DNA from 2 places in the Bythopirellula superficialaquae genome. Region 2 is predicted to be linked to the other one. Evidence: riboswitches for the same ligand, from Rfam matches in the RefSeq annotation. Region 2 holds a riboswitch; the other holds the start of a gene.
The links. Region 2 has a riboswitch for cobalamin ahead of SH678x_RS13310 (C1orf53 family protein). Riboswitches for the same ligand answer to the same signal wherever they lie in the genome.
Positions count from the first base shown of each region.

Region 1: linked by a shared signal. The riboswitch ahead of SH678x_RS01675 (DUF1559 family PulG-like putative transporter) and the one ahead of SH678x_RS13310 (C1orf53 family protein) in region 2 are both predicted to bind cobalamin.

Region 1 covers NZ_CP197426.1:378,811-383,232, forward strand. The annotation lists gene SH678x_RS01665 (PEP-CTERM sorting domain-containing protein) at 2-802, opposite strand; gene SH678x_RS01670 (hypothetical protein) at 799-1,710, opposite strand; gene SH678x_RS01675 (DUF1559 family PulG-like putative transporter) at 1,707-2,618, opposite strand; cobalamin riboswitch at 2,770-3,020, opposite strand; gene SH678x_RS01680 (alpha/beta hydrolase family protein) at 3,057-4,307, opposite strand.
Region 2 covers NZ_CP197426.1:3,250,863-3,255,284, reverse strand. The annotation lists gene SH678x_RS13325 (SCP2 sterol-binding domain-containing protein) at 1-335, opposite strand, end outside; gene SH678x_RS13320 (winged helix-turn-helix transcriptional regulator) at 446-793, shown strand; gene SH678x_RS13315 (hypothetical protein) at 1,044-1,739, shown strand; cobalamin riboswitch at 1,943-2,180, shown strand; gene SH678x_RS13310 (C1orf53 family protein) at 2,310-2,507, shown strand; gene SH678x_RS13305 (ABC transporter substrate-binding protein) at 2,504-3,385, shown strand; gene SH678x_RS13300 (DUF1570 domain-containing protein) at 3,509-4,318, shown strand; gene SH678x_RS13295 (hypothetical protein) at 4,322-4,422, opposite strand, start outside.

The DNA.
Region 1 (4,422 bases), 2.7 Mb from region 2:
GCTAGGAGCGACGAGTTGCAAGGGCAGCAATCGCCAAACCGATGAGAGCGATGGCACTTGGTTCCGGCACCCGGCCACCCATCGCCGAGCCAGAGATCGTAACGCCATCGAGTTCAAAGTTGGCGTTCGCCGCAGTATCCGCCACGATAAAGCGGATATAACCCACCTTCGAGAGCGACGTGCCAGAAATATCGAGCCAAGTTCCACCCCCCGAGCCAGCCAGCAGTTCGAGAATGTCGGGATTGCCGGGATCGGACAGCCGTAAGCCGTTGAACTCACTCAACGCACCCGTGAAGGGTTGCTGGAAGTTCGAAGGAATTGTGCCGGCCAGGTCGTTATAACCTTGCGTCGGAATATCGAACGTAACCACGCCTAGGCTTTCCCAGCTGATGCCGTCGGCGCTGACTTCAACCTCGGCATCGTCGATGCCAAAGGCGAACAGCGGATTGCCGGCTTGGTTGTTGGGATAATCTTCGTCGGCGATCCCCACGTTGGTGAAGACGCCAATCTCGGGACCAGCACCAGGAATCGCAAAGTGCGAGAGCCGCAACGTGAGATGACCGGTCTCGCCGATGGAAATGAGCTCATCGGCGCCATAAGCCGGATTAAATGCGGTGACATTACCTGGGAAAATTCCTTCGCCCGTATAGCGTTCCGGCGACCCGAGTGCTGTGCTGGGATCGCTGTATCCCCCCGCCGGGTTCGTGCCGGGATCGTACGAGATGACTTGGTTCGCAAATTGCGCGTGTGTCGATTGTGTGCCAAGGAGTGCCGCGAGGCACAAACCTAAATACCATTTCATGAGACAATTCTCCGATCGTGATGCAAAAGTCGTGGAAGCATGAATATAAACGTAAGCAGCAACAGGCCTGTTGATGGTTCAGGAAGGACGGAAACTAAGGGGTAAGGGGGAAGGGGGAGGGTGGAGAGGGGTTCTTCGCCGTAGTTTGTTTGCCAGTGTGCGAGGTCATTGGCACTCAAGGGGGCAGGAGACTCTCCGCGTTGCCAGGTAAGAAAATCACGACCGTCGATGTCACCATCGCCATCGAAATCGGCATCGACTTCGGCGGCAAGGGGATTGCGTGCGAAGGCTTGGTTGCTGAAGCTGGGCGAGAACGCCAAGCTGTGCCAACTTTGGTTCAACACGTCGCGTGAAGAAATGCCAGATCCCGAACGTGCCCAAGTGCCGCCGTCGTAGGGATTGGCCGTGGCGACGCCGTATTGCCAAAAGCCGGTGATGAACCAACCCTCGGCATACCAATCGCCGGGATCGACCGATTCCGCTCCGTCGGTGGGTCCCGAGGTCGCAAAGCCTTGTTCATCGAAAAACGTGTCGTCGGTGATCGCAAACTGGCTGTCGTCGTTGGCATCGTAACCCATACCGACGACACCGGTGCCGAAGCCACCGATGCTGCCAATCTTCGCGAACAGGCGATCATCGGCCGCGACGATGGCAGTGATCATGTTGACCGCTTTGATGTTGCCATCCCAGCGGAAGCCCCAAACGAGTGAATTGTCGGTCGTGGCATCACCCTGCCAGTCGAGGGCCAGAGCCGCTTGATTTGCGCCGCTGCCGACCCAGAAGTCGATGTCATCGAAATTAACAACGGGACCAGCAACAACTGTCGTGTTGGTAAAACACACTAACAATACGGCGAAAAATGCCGTTAGCCGGCAGCGTCCCGCTGCCGTGAGCGATCGATGATTCACAGCGCTTCGCCTCCACTACGCGTCAGCAGCGCATTGAGCACGGCTTGTTCCACCTCGTCATGGAGGAACGAAACATGGCCATCACAAAAGGTGACCGAAGCACCGCCGGGATGGGGGCTACCGATTTCGTTGTCGAGGCTCGGATGATTGATGGGGTTGGATTGTTCCTGGGCGAAGATGTTATGCCCGTTCGCCCATTCCATGCTTGTGGTCGCGATATCTCCACTAGGTGTTGAAAGTTTTGATTCGCGTCTGAGAAAGGCTTCACCAATCACGGCGGTGTGGGCCGAGCCATCTGTGATTTGCTTGAACGTGACGGGTTCATTAAAGAGCATGACTCCCAGCGACTGGTCATTAACATGTTGAGTCGAGGGATTCTCAGTGTCCGGGTCTTCATAAACATCGCGCCCATCACCTTCGACGCCATACAATCCCGCGTAGTCAGTGAAGCCTTGGCCGCGCCAGAGGGTTGCCGTGCTATAGAGCTGTTCGCTTGGTGTGCTGGGACATAAGAAAAGCGGGATTGAAATCGTGGTGAGATCACGGTTGGGTGATTGGTAGGCTGGCAACTTGAGGTCGTACCGATCCCACAACGACTGGTATTCGATGAACGGGAGCAACTGGATGTTCCAGGAGATAAGCTGCTTTCCCGAACCACCCGGCAGCATGTTGTTGCCAATACAACCGATGGGGAACTCCCCGCGTTGCTGTTCGAAATTGATCGTCGCCGTACCGTTCTCGCACAAGTGGCTTTGGCATTGCGTGCGGCGCGCGGCTTCCCGAGCGGCTTGAATCGCTGGCAGCAAAAGCCCCACGAGCACGCCGATGATGGCAATCACAACCAAGAGTTCCACAAGCGTGAAACCGCGCAACTTGGACAGGTCTTGATGTGCTCGAACGCCAAACATGAACGGCTTCCCGCTGTTCGCATGTTTTGCCGGGACCTTCAGCGCAGCAACGCGCCTAGGAATCAAAATCAGACCGACAAAGAAACACGAACTCGCAGAGTTTCCTCAATTACGCGGCCGGCGTCCCTCGCGCCCATGCTACATGTAGCTAGCCACATACAACGCATTGGTAGGTCTTCTGACTCCCGAGCTCAAGCGAACCGGGCCTTCTCACCGCAAGTCTGCGTTTCTGTAATGGCAGAATCTCGGCAATGGCACTTAGATGTAGTTCGCTTGATCGGCTCGGTCACAGCGGCGGGGCCGTCCCGGACTAAGATTCCCAAAGAATCTGGCACCGGAGTTCCCTGTTGCGTCGGCGTAAAGAGTTTTTACTAACCGACCACCAACGCACGATCAAATCAGTAGGGCAGTGTAATGGGGCCGTCAGGGCGTGTCAAATCACCCGTTACCAAGGCTTAAAAATGCGGAATTTCTATAGCAAGCAGGCGCGAATACGATAACCGCCATCAGCAAGAGTGTCGTGGGTTCAGGGACGGCGACGCCCGCCACGACCGTGGCGTTATAGTTTGATGTTTGCTTTGCTATGCCGTCGGAAACATAGTCCGCGACAGCGATAAATGTATGTAAGCCATTCTCTTTGGCTTGATAGGTGTATTGAAGAGAATTTTCACTGGGACCGAAGGTAGCGATCAAAGTTTCATCGTGATAAAGCCGTAGTACCGTCCAATCAATTTGATTGACCGACAGTTGCAAGGGCACCTTCCCATTAAAAGTATTGCCCAGAGTTATTTGAATCGGCGGAACGACGAACGCATTGTCGTTGTGAGCACGGTAAACCATGGCCATGGCTTCTGTTGGAAGCCACGATGCACTTGCTGTGTCTCCTGGATAAGTCGATAAGGGGGTGATCAGTGGAGAATCAAGCTGAAGATAATTACCATTCATGTCGAGCTGGTTGGCTTCGCCTAACCATGCTGTCGATAAGTTCGATATATCGTTTAAAGGAAGGGGCGTATTGGGAACAACTGAGGGAAGCTTGTTTTTGGGATAACGCACGCGCATCGCTTGGTCCATAAAAGCAAACTTCGTAATTTGGTTGGTCGCCAAATGGCCATGCTGCCAATCGACAAGCTGCGCGAGCGTGGCACCATTGGCCCGTGAATTCATAAAGTTCGGTTGAATAATGTTGGGAGTGACAACCTCGTCATGCGCGCCGGCAATGGCGATTCCCGGCACCTGATAATCTTCAGAAGTCGCGAACGGAGATTGATATCCCTTGTCGGCAATGTAGCAAATCGTCCGTTCCGGAATGTGCGTGGCCAGAACGCCGACGTTGTAGCCCCCTTTGGAAATGCCGTCGAGAATCACGGGAGCATTTTTGATTTCGGGACGAGCAAAAGAACTGGCAACGGCATCCATAACTATTTGCAAGTTCGCCGTCGATTCTTCAGCGGATGAACCCGCTAGCACGGGAAAGTCGGAAATATCGCGAAAGCCAACAATGCCGAACCCCATTTGAGGCAGGCGAAATTGCCACAAGCTGTTACCCGTAAGTCCGCGCGTATCGTTGCCGCTGCCAGGAATGCTAAGAATGAGACCTTTGAGTGGAGTTGAACTATCTGGCAGCCATGCCCGCGCCTGTATGGGGACGTTCGAGCCGGCATAGTTGAAATTAAAGCTATAGTTCACTGGCGCGGCAGCCTTCGAAGCGGAGATAATACCGCAAAGAAGTAGGCACACCCCGTGTGCCATCATTGACAGGCGTGACGAAGTCATCATTTTATTGCCGATGAGAGTGACAGAG
Region 2 (4,422 bases):
TCGAGCCGGCGAACGATCTCGCGGGCGACCTCGTTAACGTGATCGGTGCTTTGGTGAAACTCGGCATTGGCCACCGATCGCGCCACGCTGCGGATAGGTTCCCGATTCATCCGGCAGACGAAACTGATCAAGGATCGCGCACTTGGAAAGGCGCTGAGAATATCACGGCGTTGATCATCAAGTTCCGGTCGATCGATAGAAACAAAGCCTACGTCATCGGCCCCAGCATCGAGGCATAATGCCCGCAACTCAGAGCCGTCCAGCCGCGTAGGCAGCGGGGCCCCCGATTTTTCTCGATGCGCCAGGACGGTGGGATGTTCTTGTAAACGGCTCATTTTTTCGCCACTCATTAAGTTGCAAATTGCAAGCAATAAAGTTGCATTGTGCAAGTGAATTGTTAGAATGTCAACAGACGAATTCATTGATCCCAAAATTCGAGACTTCCATGTCTGCCGAGAAGAAACGTTCGCCGTGTCCTGTGGCCTGCACGCTCGATTTGATCGGCGACAAGTGGACGTTGCTTCTCATTCGCGACATGGCCTGCGGCAAATCTCAATTCCGCGAGTTCATCGCTTCCCCCGAAAAGATTGCGACCAACATTTTGACCGATCGCCTGAATCGGCTCGTCGAAAACGGCATCGCCGAAAAGTTTCCCGCGCCCCAGAAACCGGGTTGGGAGGCTTATCGACTGACCAAGAAAGGCCGATCGCTCGTGCCCGTGCTTTCAGCCGTCGCCGAATGGGGGCTGGCTAATATCAAGGGGACGGAAGCCAGGATGAAATTAGTTCGGTAGGTAAGCTTGAAATGCTATGGTACAAGAACTGATATCGCTGGGGGAGAAGAAAGGGGACAGGTCCATATAGGCTAGATATGGACCTGTCCCCTTTCTTCCTCTCAGGCAAGTCAGCGTTGCCCAAAAGTACGGACTTCCCTTGGAATGGCACGTTCGACGACAGGATATGAGCTCATTTCGTAATGTGCTTGGCAAACTTGTGCAAGAGATCGACATTGTCCCCTACGATCCAACTTTCTAACCACCCAAAATGTTGAACCGCTACAAATTCAGTATGGACTTCCCACCGGAGGGCAACCTGCGAGTCGAGGAAGTTGCTTCGTTCCTCGGCTTGATGCAACAAGCATTCCGTGTAACCAACTGGCGTACCGGTCGCGATGAAGTATTTGAGGTCAGCACCAAGACAGTGAGTCGATATTTGGACGAGGAAGGGCGAATTCGTCCGTCCTCCCCAGGTGGAATTATTACGCTAGGTCCAGTAGAGGGTTCTTATCCAATAATGATTAGCGCTTCCACTGGATCAAGCGAATACGTCTGGGATTTTATGTGGGTCGATTTCCATGCCACCGATCCAGTGCCGGATCTGTCGTATTTCCGTCGCTGCATTGAAAGTTGTCGACCAACGGTGGCTGAGATAAGTCACTCCGACAATTTGGAAACACTGAGATTTGGTGACAGAGCTTATGCTCAAGGTCGAAAGGGCGTGAGAAATCGTCCTGTCATCATCAACTGGTTGCACTACTTCAACACACAAATGGCGAACACTTTTGGGGGGGTGGCGCATTGCATGGAGATACCGGCCTACAAGGTTGAACACTTCTGCGACGGGATACTCATCCAATTGACTCCTGAAGCCTTTAATCCAACCAGCGAGACGGATCTCGCCACACAACGCAATGCCATGGATTTTTTTGGATTGCCCTGGGATTTCAAAAAGGAAGCGTAGCTAGTCACGGCTAACGGGCATCCTGTAATGAGAAAAGCCAGGGAAAAGATTAGGGGTCGGGAGTCTTAAAAAACAAGGAGCTGATTATCGACTTCGGCCTCAACGCCCAGCCTTCGGCGTCCCGACTGAACCCGTTCAAATAACCCAACGGTTGGTCACCAACTCCTGAAAATTTGCTTGACGCTGCTCTTTGCTACTGATACCTTGGGCCACACTGTCATGGTGGTCGGTCGCAGAGTTTCTCTCCGATCGACGAACAGGGAATCCGGTGCCAGATTCTTCGAGAATCTTAGTCCGGGACGGCCCCGCCGCTGTGACCAAGCGTGAAGATGGGTTCAATTCTTAGGGCCATTGCGGCTGATTTCCTCGGAAATTTGCCGCGAGAAGGCCGAACCGATCGAGCTTGGGAGTCAGAAGACCTACCACGACGGATAGATGAAGCCTTTGCGCGGGATGAAGGCCAGTCGCACTTTGCCAGTCGAAAGTTGCCCTACCGCAATTTTGATGCGTCCTTACGCTGGGTTTGTCCATACAACGGGTCCGTGTGCATTGCTGCGCACTTTGTCTGTCATGAATAAGTTAGATTCCGCTGCGCCGGAAGCAGCGAATGAATTGCGCGCAGGCGTCGACTACTACGTCGAACGTGGCTTCGTGGTGTTTACGGCGGAGTATTTGCTCAAACGCGGTTGGTGCTGTGGCAATGGTTGCCGGCACTGTCCGTACGAATGTGACATGCAGGCGGAATTGCGAAAGGAGTCAACCCCATGAGAATCGTTTCCTTGTTTCCCGCGGCGACGGAAATCGTGTGTGCATTGGGACTCGAACAGGAATTAGTGGGGTTGAGTCATGCTTGCCCGCGCACGGGATCACTGGCTGCCTTGCCGCGAATCACTCGTTGGCGCGGACCCGAGAATGGCACGGCGGAAGAAATTGATGCCGCAGTGACACGAATGGCCCGCGCGGGTGAGCCGCTGTTTGAATTCGATGCAGAGCTCCTTATGGAACTGCGGCCTGACGTTGTGTTGTCGCAATCTTTGTGCAATGTGTGCGCCATCGACGAGTCGGCGATTCGGAACATGGTTCACCGTTTAGAGAGTCGCATGTGGGAATGGTCGCCGCGCACGGTGGACGACGTGCTCAACGGCATCGTGGAATTGGCCAGGGTTTGCGATCGAGCCGACGCTGGTGAGGAATTGGCCGGGGCGATTCGTTGTCGATTGTTCAATGTGCGGTATCTCACGAGCCTCATTGCTGAACCGACGCGCGTCGTGTTTTTGGAATGGCTAGCACCACTGTATTGTGCAGGGCATTGGATTCCGGAACTCGTCGAGTTTGCCGGTGCGACCGACGTGCTCGGCAGGGCAGGGAAGCGATCGCAGAGAATCGCATTTGATGACCTGGAAACCGCCGATCCCGACGTGATCGTGGTGGGTTGTTGCGGCTGGACCGCCGAACGAACCGAGGAAACCTTATCCCAGATTTTATCAGCACCGCGTTGGCAAGAATTGCGCGCCGTGCAACATGGCCGCGTACACATGGTCGATGCCGAGAATTGTTACACCGCGCCGGGCCCCTCGATTGCCGACGCCGTGGAAGAATTGGCAAAAGTGATTCACTTTGAAAAGTCGCACACAGTGAGTTGCTAGCTCGTTAATTCGCCGGGCTTATTGATCTTCGAGATTTGCTAGCAAAGCGGTACAATTGCCCGCAACGGTCACCACGGAGGGAGCCGTATTGGCGTTGGATACTCGCAGTGCGCGAGTCGTGGAATGCTCGCTCGCCCCTGGATTCGAACCGCCGCGCTATGGCTAGTGATTCTCGTGGGGGGCGTGTGCGCGGGTTGCCAACTCTTGCACAAGCAAAAGCATTGGGATGCCTTTCCCTATGAGCATCCCTGCGGACAGCTGGTGATCCACAGCGATTCACCGCTCGCGGGTCAACAACGACTGATCAACGAGCTCGTCGAACAGCGCGAATGGATTAACTCGCGCTTGAGCCTGACTCCCAACGACAAGCCAATTCATATCTATCTGTATGCTGACGAATCGAGTTATACGAAGTTCTTGAATCTGCGCTTCCCCGAGATGAATACGCGGCGAGCCATTTTTGTTGGAACCAACACTGATCTCACGGTCTATGCTCACTGGAGCGATCAAGTGGCCGTCGATCTGCGGCATGAAGTGGCTCACGGCTATCTACACGCGGCCGTGCCTCATTTGCCGTTGTGGCTCGACGAAGGGTTGGCCGAATATTTTGAAGTCGGTCGTGGCCGCCGGGGTTATAACGAAGCCCATATCGAAATGCTCGTGAAGCAGGCGGAAGCAGGAACTTGGCAGCCAGATTTAGCGCGGCTCGAATCGCTTACATCGGCCGCCGATATGACGCAACAAGATTATGCCGAATCATGGGCTTGGGTGCATTACTTGATTGAATCTGAAGACGGCAAGTCCGAAGTGCTGACAAGTTATTTGGCCGATCTCGTGACCCAGCCTCACGCCGAGACACTGAGCGTTCGGATTTCCAAGCGGTTGGTGGGTCCGCAGCTTGCCTTACGTGAGCACGTGCGAACGTTGCACTAAGAATTATCGTGCCTGCCGCGACTCAGGCATGACGGTTGGTGCGTAAATGTAACGCACGAGAAACCATCCCGGTTTTAGGCGGCGAAAATGGACAGGCATATACT